3 regions of the Streptosporangium sp. NBC_01810 genome follow, and region 3 is predicted to be linked to each of the others. Evidence: riboswitches for the same ligand, from Rfam matches in the RefSeq annotation. Region 3 holds a riboswitch; each other region holds the start of a gene.
The links. A riboswitch is a leader RNA that binds a small molecule or an ion and turns the genes downstream of it on or off. The one in region 3 is predicted to bind S-adenosylmethionine.

Region 1 (3,268 bases), 350 kb from region 3:
GTACCTCGAACAGCTTCTCCGCGCCCCGGTGCATGTAGCCCACGATCGGCTCGGCCGAGCTGATCCGCTCCCCGTCCAGGGTGAGCCGTAGCCGCAGCACGCCGTGCGTGGACGGGTGCTGCGGCCCGATGTTGAGGATCATGTCCTCGGTCGCGAGCTCCTTGCCGTGCGCTTCCCGCACGGCGGCGGCTCCTGCTCCCATCCCCACGTTCAGCTCACGGCGAGGCTCATTCATACGCCTATGCTGTCACGTCAGCCGCGCGAGGCAAGATCCCGCAGGGCGGCGATCAGCCGATCGACGTGCTCGGAGGTGGTGCCGATGCCGATGGAGGCGCGCACGGCGGAGGCGGTGAGGTCCTCGCAGCCGCCGTCCTTGGCATCCAGCAGGTGCCGCACGAAGGGGTGGGCGCAGAACTTGCCGTCGCGGACGCCGATGCCGTAGTCGCCGGACAGGGCCTCGGCGACCTCGCGGGCGGTGAAGCCGTGCACCACGAAGGAGACGATGCCGACGCGCGGGTGGTCAGGACCCCACAGGGACAGCTCCTGCACGCCGGGAACGGAGGCGAGGCCCGCGCGCAACCGGCCGAGGAGGCGCTCCTCCTCGCGGACCAGGGGGGACCAGCCGGTGGCGGTCAGGGCGTCGCAGGCGGCGGCCAGCGCGATGGCACCCAGCACGTTCGGGGTTCCGGCCTCGTGGCGGATCTCGGGGTCGTCGTGCCACTCGGTCTCGTCATCGTTCACCGCCTTCACCGCGCCGCCGCCCCGCAGGTACGGTTCGGCGTCGGCCAGCCAGTCGGAACGGCCGATCAGCGCGCCGGTGCCGAACGGGGCGTAGAGCTTGTGGCCGGAGAAGACCACGTAGTCCAGGTCGAGCGCGGTCAGGTTGAGGCGGCGGTGCGGGACGAGCTGCGCGGCGTCGACGAGGACGCGGGCGCCGTGGCGGTGGGCGATGTGGGCCAGCGCGGCGATCGGCCAGAGCTCCCCGGTGACGTTGGACGCGGCGGTCACGACCAGCAGCTTGGGGCCTTCGATCGAGGCCAGGGCCTCGTCGACGGCGCGGACCGCCTCGCCGGGGAAGGCGGGGACCGGCAGCCGCAGGGCACGCTCCCAGGGGAGCAGGGAGGCGTGGTGCTCGGTGTCGAAGACCACGGCGGTGGTGCCCTCGGGCAGGCTGCGGGCCAGCAGGTTGGTCGCGTCCGTGGTATTCCTGGTGAAGATCACCGAGTCGTCGGGACGGGCCCCGACGAAGGCGCGTACCGTCTGCCTGGCCTGCTCGTAACGGGCCGTGGTCAGCTGGGACGCGTACCCCGCGCCTCGGTGGACGCTGGAGTAGGCCGGGAGCGCGGCGGCGACGGCGGCGCTCACCGGCTCCAGACAGGGGGCGCTCGCGGCGTAGTCGAGGTTGGCGTAGCGGACGAGCCTGCCGCCCCTGACCGGAACCTCCAGGTCGGAGCCGAGCACGGCGGGGATCGGCCTGTCGTCGGACGTACGGGTCGCGGGGACGGTCGCGGGGGCGGCGGCTGTGGCGGTGCAGATCGTTGGTGCGGACATGCCAGGGCTCCTTCGAGGTCATCGGACCCCGACCCGTGACATGGGTGCCTGGAGCCCGCGCTTGCCCGGCACACCTCGTGCCGGACCAGGTCCTCACCCGGGGCACCCCGCCGCGGACGCGAGGGTTGCCGGCCAGCGAGCCGGGGCTTGTCACTGGCACTCATGACCTACGGGGGAACTATAACCGAGGTCTGGTGGGAGTCCGCAAGTGATGTCTCCCATATTCGGGAACTCGCGACGGGTTTCGTTCGTCTGGGCAGTGGGCCTGATAGAGCCAGGCGAAGGGTGATGTTTGTCCTGGTAGTGGGCTGAATAAAGCCGAATGTCGGGTCTCGTCGTGCCGGTGATGATCAAGTAGAACCAAGTGGAGGCGTAGATGTTGGATTGGGTGACCAACCCGGAGATCTGGATAGGGTTCGTCACCCTTGTCGCTCTGGAGATCGTGCTCGGCATCGACAACATCATCTTCATCTCGATCCTGGCCGGAAAGCTCCCGCCCGGACAGCGCGACAAGGCGCGCAGACTGGGCCTCCTCGCGGCCCTCGTCAGCCGGTTGGCGCTGCTGCTGGCGCTGGCGTGGGTGGTGAAACTCACATCGCCGCTCTTCGAGGTCCTCGGTCAGCCGATCTCGGGACGGGATCTCATCCTGCTCGCCGGCGGTCTCTTCCTGCTGGGCAAGAGCGTCATCGAGATGCACGACAGCATCGAGGGCAAGACCGGGCACGGCAGTGCCAAGGTCGCGGCCTCCTTCGGCTCGGTGATCGTCCAGATCATGCTGCTGGACATCATCTTCTCCCTCGACTCGGTCATCACCGCGGTCGGCATGGTCGACCAGATCGGCGTCATGGTCGCGGCCGTGATCGTCTCGGTCCTGGTGATGCTCTTCGCCTCAGGCCCGATCAGCCGCTTCGTGGACAAGCACCCGAGCATCAAGATGCTCGCCCTGTCGTTCCTGGTGCTGATCGGCGTCGTGCTGATCGCCGAGGGCCTCGGGCAGCACATCTCCAAGGGGTACATCTACTTCGCGATGGCCTTCTCGCTCATCGTGGAGCTGCTGAACATCCGCCTGCGCGCCAAGACGGCCCGGACCGAGGAGGCTGACAAGCCGGCCCGGACCGAGGAGGCTGACAAGCCGGCCCGGACCGAGGAGGCTGACAAGTCGGCCGAGGTGTAGCCGGACGGTGTTCCGGCTCGTCGTGGGGCTGTGGGCGTGCCACAAGATGCCCCCCCGGCGCGTGGCGCGATGGTGTTCTCGCTTGTCGTGAAGCCGTTGGACACCCGTCCGCACACCACGATGTTCCAGCTCAAGGGAGCGAACACGTCAACCAAGGAATATGGCGACATTACGATGTCTGTGTGCGCTTTGATCCTTGGAATCCGGAATTCGTCGCCCATCCGTACGACGTCTACGACGAACTTAGGCGGCAGCAGCCGGTCGGCTTCTTCGAACCGACCGGCCAGTGGCTGGTCGCCCGGCACGCCGATGTCAACGCGCTGCTGCGCGACCGCCGACTCGGCCGCTCCTACCTGCACGTGGCCACCCACGCCGAGTTCGGCAGGCCCGACGACCCCGAGTTCCAGGACCCGTTCTGGCGGGTGGTCAGGGCCGGGATGCTCGACGTCGAGCCGCCGGTGCACACCCGGCTCCGGCGCCTGGTCTCCAAGGCGTTCACCCCGCGCATGGTCGAGGCGCTCCGTCCCAAGGTCGCCCGGATCG
Region 2 (3,268 bases), 2.7 Mb from region 3:
CCCCTCGGCCTCGGCGGCCCGCACGTTCTTGAGCGAGTTGTCGTCGGTGCCCGTCTGAAGCCTGACCTCGTCACCGAGCAGGCGGTGGTGCCTGGCGAGTACGTCTGCCTGGACGAGCTCCAGGGCGAAGCCCAGGTGGGGGCGCGCGTTGATGTACGGGATGGTCGTGGTGAGCAGGATTCGGGACATCGGAACCTCCGCTGAAGCCCGAAAACAGATCGAGGCCCCGTTTCAGGGCCTCGAGAAGACGTCAGGCGACCCCGGTTTCAGGGGGAGAGCATCACCAGGAAAGTCATGTTCTCATGCTAGCGATCCGTTCCCCGGTTCGACATGCGGTTTTCCGCGCTCCGAGCCCGTCCCGGCCTCCGAATCCGCCTCCGGCACGGACCTCGACCGCGACCTCGACCTCGACCTACGGGCTGATGACCGGCGGTCTGGCGTTCATGTCCCCGCTCTGGGAGACCGCCGTGCAGGAACACATCCCCACCGAGGCGATCTCACGGGTGTCCGCGTACGACTGGCTGCTCTCCATCGGGCTGACGCCCCTCGGCATGGCCCTGGCCGGGCCGCTGGCCGGCGCGGTGGGCAGGTAGCGCAGCCCGTCGCGCGCGGCCAGGTCGGCCAGCGCCCGCTCCTCCCCGTTCGGGATCACGTCGCCGTGCCCCTGAGCCAGGATCACCGCGTCGGCCTCGATCGTCCGGCCGTCCTGCAGCAGCACCGCCTGACCGCCGGGGATGTCCGCGAGATCGACGGCGCGGGTGGGGTGCACGTGCACCCGGACCCCGCGCGGTGCGGTCGCCACCGCGTGCCTGAAGACGTGGGAGAGGTAGCCGTTCTGGGCCGGACGGGAGGCGAAGGTGCCGGGGTCCCCGCCGAGCCACTCGGCCAGCGTGGGGCCTGGACGGATCGGCCCCTCACAGCGCACCGACTCGTCGGTGAAGAGCGTCACGTCGGCGGCGGCGGAGTTCATCCAGAGCAGGTCGGGCTGGTCACGGCGCCAGACGCGGCCGCCGCCCGGCGGGTGGGGGTCGATCACGTGGACGTCCAGCGAGGGCCAGCCGAGCAGGTCGGCGGCGTTGGCGCAGATGCGCTCCACCAGGCAGGTGCCCGTCGGGCCGGCGCCGACGACGGCGATCGAGGCGCTCATACGGCGGCTCTGCGGTGCCACTGCCCCGGCTCGGCGGGAATCCCGGGGAAGGGGCGGCAGGTGTCGAGGCCGGCGGGGCTCGCCTGGTTCGATGTGCTGATCTTCGACATGTGGCTCTCCCGGGCATGTCTCGGTGACCCCGGTGAGGGGGTCCGCGCTTGCGGCACGCCGACCGTGCCGCCAGGTCTCCCCCGGGGGCACCCCGCCGCGGTGCGAGGGTTGCCGGTCAGCCAGCCGGGGCTCCGCACTGACGCTCGTAACCTACTTATAAAGTAGGAAATACATAGATCTCTGTCAAGCCTTATTGTCGGGGAATGCCCTATGAGACGGTGAATGTGGTCTACCGCAAGTACGACGGATCGCTGCACTGGCACCACCGCGGCCTGCTGCTCGGCGAGGACGAGCACGGGGTATGGACCGGTTGCGTGGCCAATTCCAGCGGTCGCAAGGGGGACGGACCCGAGATCGCCTGGCCTCACCCGTTCGTGATGCTCTTCCCCCACGACGCCTGGTGGACCGCGGCCTTCAACACCGCCCCGCACAAGCACGAGATCTACTGCGACATCTCCACGGTGCCGATATGGGGAGACGGCGAGGTCACCATGATCGACCTGGACCTGGATGTGATCCGGACGCGCCGCGATCTGGCGAGGGGCCGCACCAGCCGGGTCTTCCTGGACGACGAGGACGAGTTCGAGGAGCACAGGGTCAGGTACGCCTACCCGCCCGAGGTCGTCCGGAGCGCCCGCGCCTCGGCCGCCTGGCTGATGGAGGCCGTCGCCGCCCGCACGGCCCCCTTCGACACCGCCCCGCACTGGCTCACCCTGGTCAGCTGAGAGCGTCGTAGCGACTACAGCGGCGGGAAGCCGGCGACGCCCTCGGCGAAGTCCGGCCGGGTGAAGGAGTCGACCATCGCCTCTCCCTCCCGGAAGCCCTCGGGGCGCTCCCGCACAGGAGCTCCCCATTCGGAGAGCCACAGGAGCTCCCCGCCCGGAGAGCCACAGAATGTCGTTCTACACCTTTTCCTTCCCAGGTGTCAGCATGTGCGAGCGGACCAGGTCCTCGACGGTGGCGCGCAGGCCCAGGAAGAGGGAGGTCCGCTTGACGGCGAGGGCCCGGTAGGCGGGCAGGTCGATCGGGACCTCGGCGGCGACCCTGCCGGGCCCGCAGGCGAAGACGAGGACCCGCTGGGCGAGCAGGACCGCCTCCTCCACGTCGTGGGTGACCATCAGCACGGTCGTGCCCGTGTCGCGCCACACCTCGCGCAGGAAGAGCTGCATGTCCTCCTTGGTCTGCACGTCCAGCGCCCCGAACGGCTCGTCGAGCAGGAGCACGGCCGGCTCGCACGCCAGCGCCCTGGCGATCGCCACCCGCTGGCGCTGCCCACCGGACAGCTGCCGGGGCAGCGCGTCCGCCAGGGACGACAGCCCGACCTCGCCGAGATACCAGCGAACCCGCCGTTCCCGGTCGGCCCCGGAGATCGGCAGCAGCCGCAGTCCGAAGGCCACGTTCTCGGCGACGGTGAGGAAGGGGAACAGCGCTCCCGACTGGAAGACCAGCCCGCGCTCGGGACCGGGGCCGACAACGGGTGCCCCGCCGAGCGTGATGGAGCCCGCGCTGGCCGGGGAGAGCCCGGCGATCAGCGACAGCAGCGTCGACTTGCCCGAGCCGCTCGCCCCGACCACGCACACGAACTCGCCCGGCTCCATCGACAGGTCGATGCCGTCCAGGACGCGGGTGGTCCCGTAGTCCTTGGCCACGCCGCGCAGCACGAGGGTCATGCCGTCCACCTTCCGAGACGGTCGCGCAGCACGCGCAGCACGACGTCGATCAGCAGGCCGACCACCCCGATCACGATGAGCACCGCGAAGATCTTGTCGGTCTGCAGGAACCGCTGGGCCCGGATGATCCGGTAGCCGAGCCCGGACTCGGCGGCGATCAGCTCGGCCACCACCACGAAGTTCCACGCGGCGGCGGCGTTGATCCGCGCCGCGTCCACCACCGCCGGGAGCGCGTACGGCCAGATCACCTTCCTGAGGATCTCGCCACGCCGGGCGCCCAGGGTGGCTGCCGCCTGGCCGAGCTCGCCCGGCACCCGCCGTACGGCGTCGGCGACCATCA
Region 3 (3,268 bases):
GGCGCCCCGGGAGGGAAGCCGGGTGCGACCGGGGCGAGTCGGGCAGCGGGCTCAGCCCCCGGCGACCGCCGGGATGATGGAGACCTGGACACCGGAGGGCGTTGCCGTGTCGAGGTTGTCGACGAAACGGACGTCCTCATCTCCCACATAGACGTTGACAAAACGGCGGATCTTACCCGTTTCATCAAAAATTCGGGCGCCGATCCCCGGGAAGTCCGCGTCAAGCTTCTGAAGGACGTCGCGCAGGGTCTCACCTTCTCCGCTCACCTCGGCAGCACCGCCAGTGTAAGTCCGGAGAATCGTCGGAATCCGCACAGAAACGCTCATAATTCAGTACCTTTCACGATTTCTAGGCGATTGCCGCACGAAATGCGTCAAGAGAGGGGCGAATCACAGCGGTGGGGCGCGCCTCGGCGGCCACCGCGTCGAGGGTCTTGAGACCGTCTCCGGTGTTGAGAACCACGGTCTCCGCTTCCGGGTCGAGCCTTCCCTCCGCGACCAGCTTGCGGAGCACCCCGACGGTGACGCCTCCGGCGGTCTCGGCGAAGATGCCCTCGGTCCTGGCCAGCAGCCGGATCGCGTCGACGATCTCGGGGTCGGTGACGTCCTCGACCGCGCCGCCGGTGCGGCGGGCGATGTCCAGCACGTACGGGCCGTCGGCAGGGTTGCCGATCGCCAGCGACTTGGCGATCGTGTCCGGCTTCACCGGGCGGATCACGTCGTGGCCCGCCTTGTAGGCGGCGGAGACCGGGGAGCACCCCTCGGCCTGGGCCGCGAAGATCTTGTACGGCCTGTCCTCGACGAGGCCGAGCTCGATCAGCTCCTTGAAACCCTTATCGATCTTCGTGAGCTGTGAGCCCGATGCGACCGGCACGACGATCTGGTCGGGAACGCGCCAGCCGAGCTGCTCGGCGATCTCGTACGCCAAGGTCTTGGAGCCCTCCGCGTAGTACGGCCGGAGGTTGACGTTGACGAAGCCCCACTTCTCGCCCAGCTCATCGCCGATGAGCTCCGAGCAGAAGCGGTTCACATCATCGTAGGTGCCCTCGATACCGATGAGCCTGCCCCCGTACACGGAGGCCATGACGACCTTGGCGTGCTCCAGGTCGGCGGGGATGAACACGCAGGCGTCCAGCCCGGCCCGCGCGGCGGCGGCGGCGGCGGCGCCGGCCAGGTTGCCGGTGGAGGAGCAGGAGAGCGTGTGGAAGCCGAAGTTGCGGGCCGCCTCGACGGCGATGGCCACCACACGGTCCTTGAAAGAGTGCGTGGGGTTGCCGGAGTCGTCCTTCACGTGCAGCGAGCGCATGCCCAGCTCGCGAGCGAGGTTGCCCGCGTTGACGAGCCTGGTCCAGCCGGGCTCCATGTTGGGCTTGGAGGCCACGTCGGCGGGGACGGGCAGCAGCGAGCGGTAACGCCAGATGTTGGCCGGCCCCTCGGCGATCTGCTCCCGGGTCACCCGCCCGAAGTCGTAGGCGATCTCAAGGGGTCCGAAACACTCGGCACAGGCGAAGCTCGGGCCGAGGTCGTAGCGGGCACCGCACTCGCGACAGGACAGTGCCACGGCGGGACCGAAGCGCTGGTTTTGCGCGTCTTCGGCATGACCGGGCGAGACGGTGGGATTCTCAGTGCTTGCGAGCGCCATGAAGCGAGGCCTTTCCCTCATCTTCGTCTGCGGACCACCCTGGTCACAGACCGGAATTGGCACCTGTCCCGGTTGACCTCGTTCAGATCACGAGTCTTGACCGGGATGGTTGCCGGGGCTTCGCAGGGCCGATCCCTCCACCCCTCTGGATGAGCAAATATTCAGTTGGAAACCTGACATGCAGGCCTTAAGCACTCTACCCCGACGTGGCGCGACCCCGACCACTTGTCTCACTGTACGAGACATGGCGTGTTACCTGCCGGACATACCGCCCTGGACCACAGGACGCGTCCCCTCGTTGCCGGAAGACACCGCTCACGGCGGACGTCCCGTGGAACCTCCCGCGCCCTGCCCGGACCGCGAAAGGACCAGGAAAGGACCGCGAAAGGAGCGCGCGCGGACCGTGAAGGACCGCGAGAGGCGGGTCAGGGGGACTTCGCTTTCAGCGTGTAGGGGCCGGAGCCGCTCGCGGAGACCAGGCGGTAGCGGTAGAAGCCGGGCAGGCCGATGTAGCTGATCTGCTCGTCGGGACCCGCGCCCTCGGAGGTGGCGACGGTGACCCAGACCGACCGTTGCCACCTTTGGAGGTAGAGGTCGAAGTCGACGCCTTCACCACCGTCCAGGCAGGCGGAGTGCGTGCCGGTGACGGCGGCCCGGTAGTAGCGGCTCGGCTGCGAGACGGACTGACCGTCGTTCAGCGTGCCGGTGTAGGTCTTCGGATAGCCGGCGCAGGTCTTCGGATCAGGCGCGACGACACCTGGTGGGTGGGCCATGTCGTTGGTCAGCAGGGTCAGGTCGTAGGCGGCGAGGATCTCGTTGACCGGCTGGAAGTAGGTGATACCGCTGGTGGTGCAGTTGCCGGAGCCACCGGAGGTGACCCCCTGGGCCTGGTCCACCGAGATGAACGAGCCACCCGAGTCGCCCGGCTCGGCGCAGACACTGGTACGGGTCAGCCCGTGGATGGTGCCCTGGGGGTAGGTGACGCTGGCATTGAGTTGCCGGATGAGGCCGCAGTGCCAGTCGGTGGTGGAGCCGGACCGGCAGACCGAGGCACCCTCCAGAGCCGCCCTGGAACCGGTGACGGGCACGGCGCCGCCACTGCCGTTGCTCACCACCGGCTTGGGCGTCCAACCGGCGTTCACCTCGACCCAGGCGTAGTCACGGCCGGGAAAGGCCGACGCCTTGAAGACACCCTGGGGTATCCGGTTGAAACCGGTGGTGGCATCACCCGCCTTACCGCAGTGGCCGGCACTGACGAAACCCGCCTGGGTCCCACGCATCACCGAGAAACCGACGGAGCAGCGATTCGAACTGCCGATGTAGTAGGCGTCACCGCCCTGCACGTCACTGAGGAGCCGAGGCCGCTCGGTGGACGGCACCACCTTCACCACACTCGAGTCTGCCCCCACGGCCTCCACGCGGTCCTCGGTTGCCAGTGGGCTCTTCGAGAGGATGACGATCCTGTTGTTCCTGGTGTCGACGTAGCGCACGTCTCCCCCCTCACCACGTCCCGGCAGGTCCACGTTAAGGTCGCTGATGAGCCCGGCGAGTTCCGTCAGTGACCGTTTGACGAGTTCGGCTCTGGCACCCGCCGCGACGATCGTAGGGATGTCGGCCTCGTCGGTG

Region 1: linked by a shared signal. The riboswitch ahead of OIE13_RS31830 (aminotransferase class V-fold PLP-dependent enzyme) and the one ahead of thrC (threonine synthase) in region 3 are both predicted to bind S-adenosylmethionine.
Region 2: linked by a shared signal. The riboswitch ahead of OIE13_RS20315 (FAD/NAD(P)-binding protein) and the one ahead of thrC (threonine synthase) in region 3 are both predicted to bind S-adenosylmethionine.

Annotation. Positions count from the first base shown of each region.
Region 1 is NZ_CP109070.1:7,042,060-7,045,327, forward strand. It holds gene OIE13_RS31825 (NADH-quinone oxidoreductase subunit D) at 1-235, opposite strand, end outside; gene OIE13_RS31830 (aminotransferase class V-fold PLP-dependent enzyme) at 253-1,551, opposite strand; SAM riboswitch class IV at 1,604-1,719, opposite strand; gene OIE13_RS31835 (TerC family protein) at 1,928-2,725, shown strand; gene OIE13_RS31840 (cytochrome P450) at 2,908-3,268, shown strand, end outside.
Region 2 is NZ_CP109070.1:4,693,351-4,696,618, forward strand. It holds gene OIE13_RS20310 (methionine--tRNA ligase) at 1-189, opposite strand, end outside; gene OIE13_RS20315 (FAD/NAD(P)-binding protein) at 413-1,147, opposite strand; SAM riboswitch class IV at 1,297-1,409, opposite strand; gene OIE13_RS20320 (DUF402 domain-containing protein) at 1,462-1,983, shown strand; gene OIE13_RS20325 (ABC transporter ATP-binding protein) at 2,161-2,928, opposite strand; gene OIE13_RS20330 (ABC transporter permease) at 2,925-3,268, opposite strand, start outside.
Region 3 is NZ_CP109070.1:7,395,053-7,398,320, reverse strand. It holds gene OIE13_RS33460 (MoaD/ThiS family protein) at 52-327, opposite strand; gene thrC (threonine synthase) at 350-1,642, opposite strand; SAM riboswitch class I at 1,657-1,798, opposite strand; gene OIE13_RS33450 (S1 family peptidase) at 2,068-3,268, opposite strand, start outside.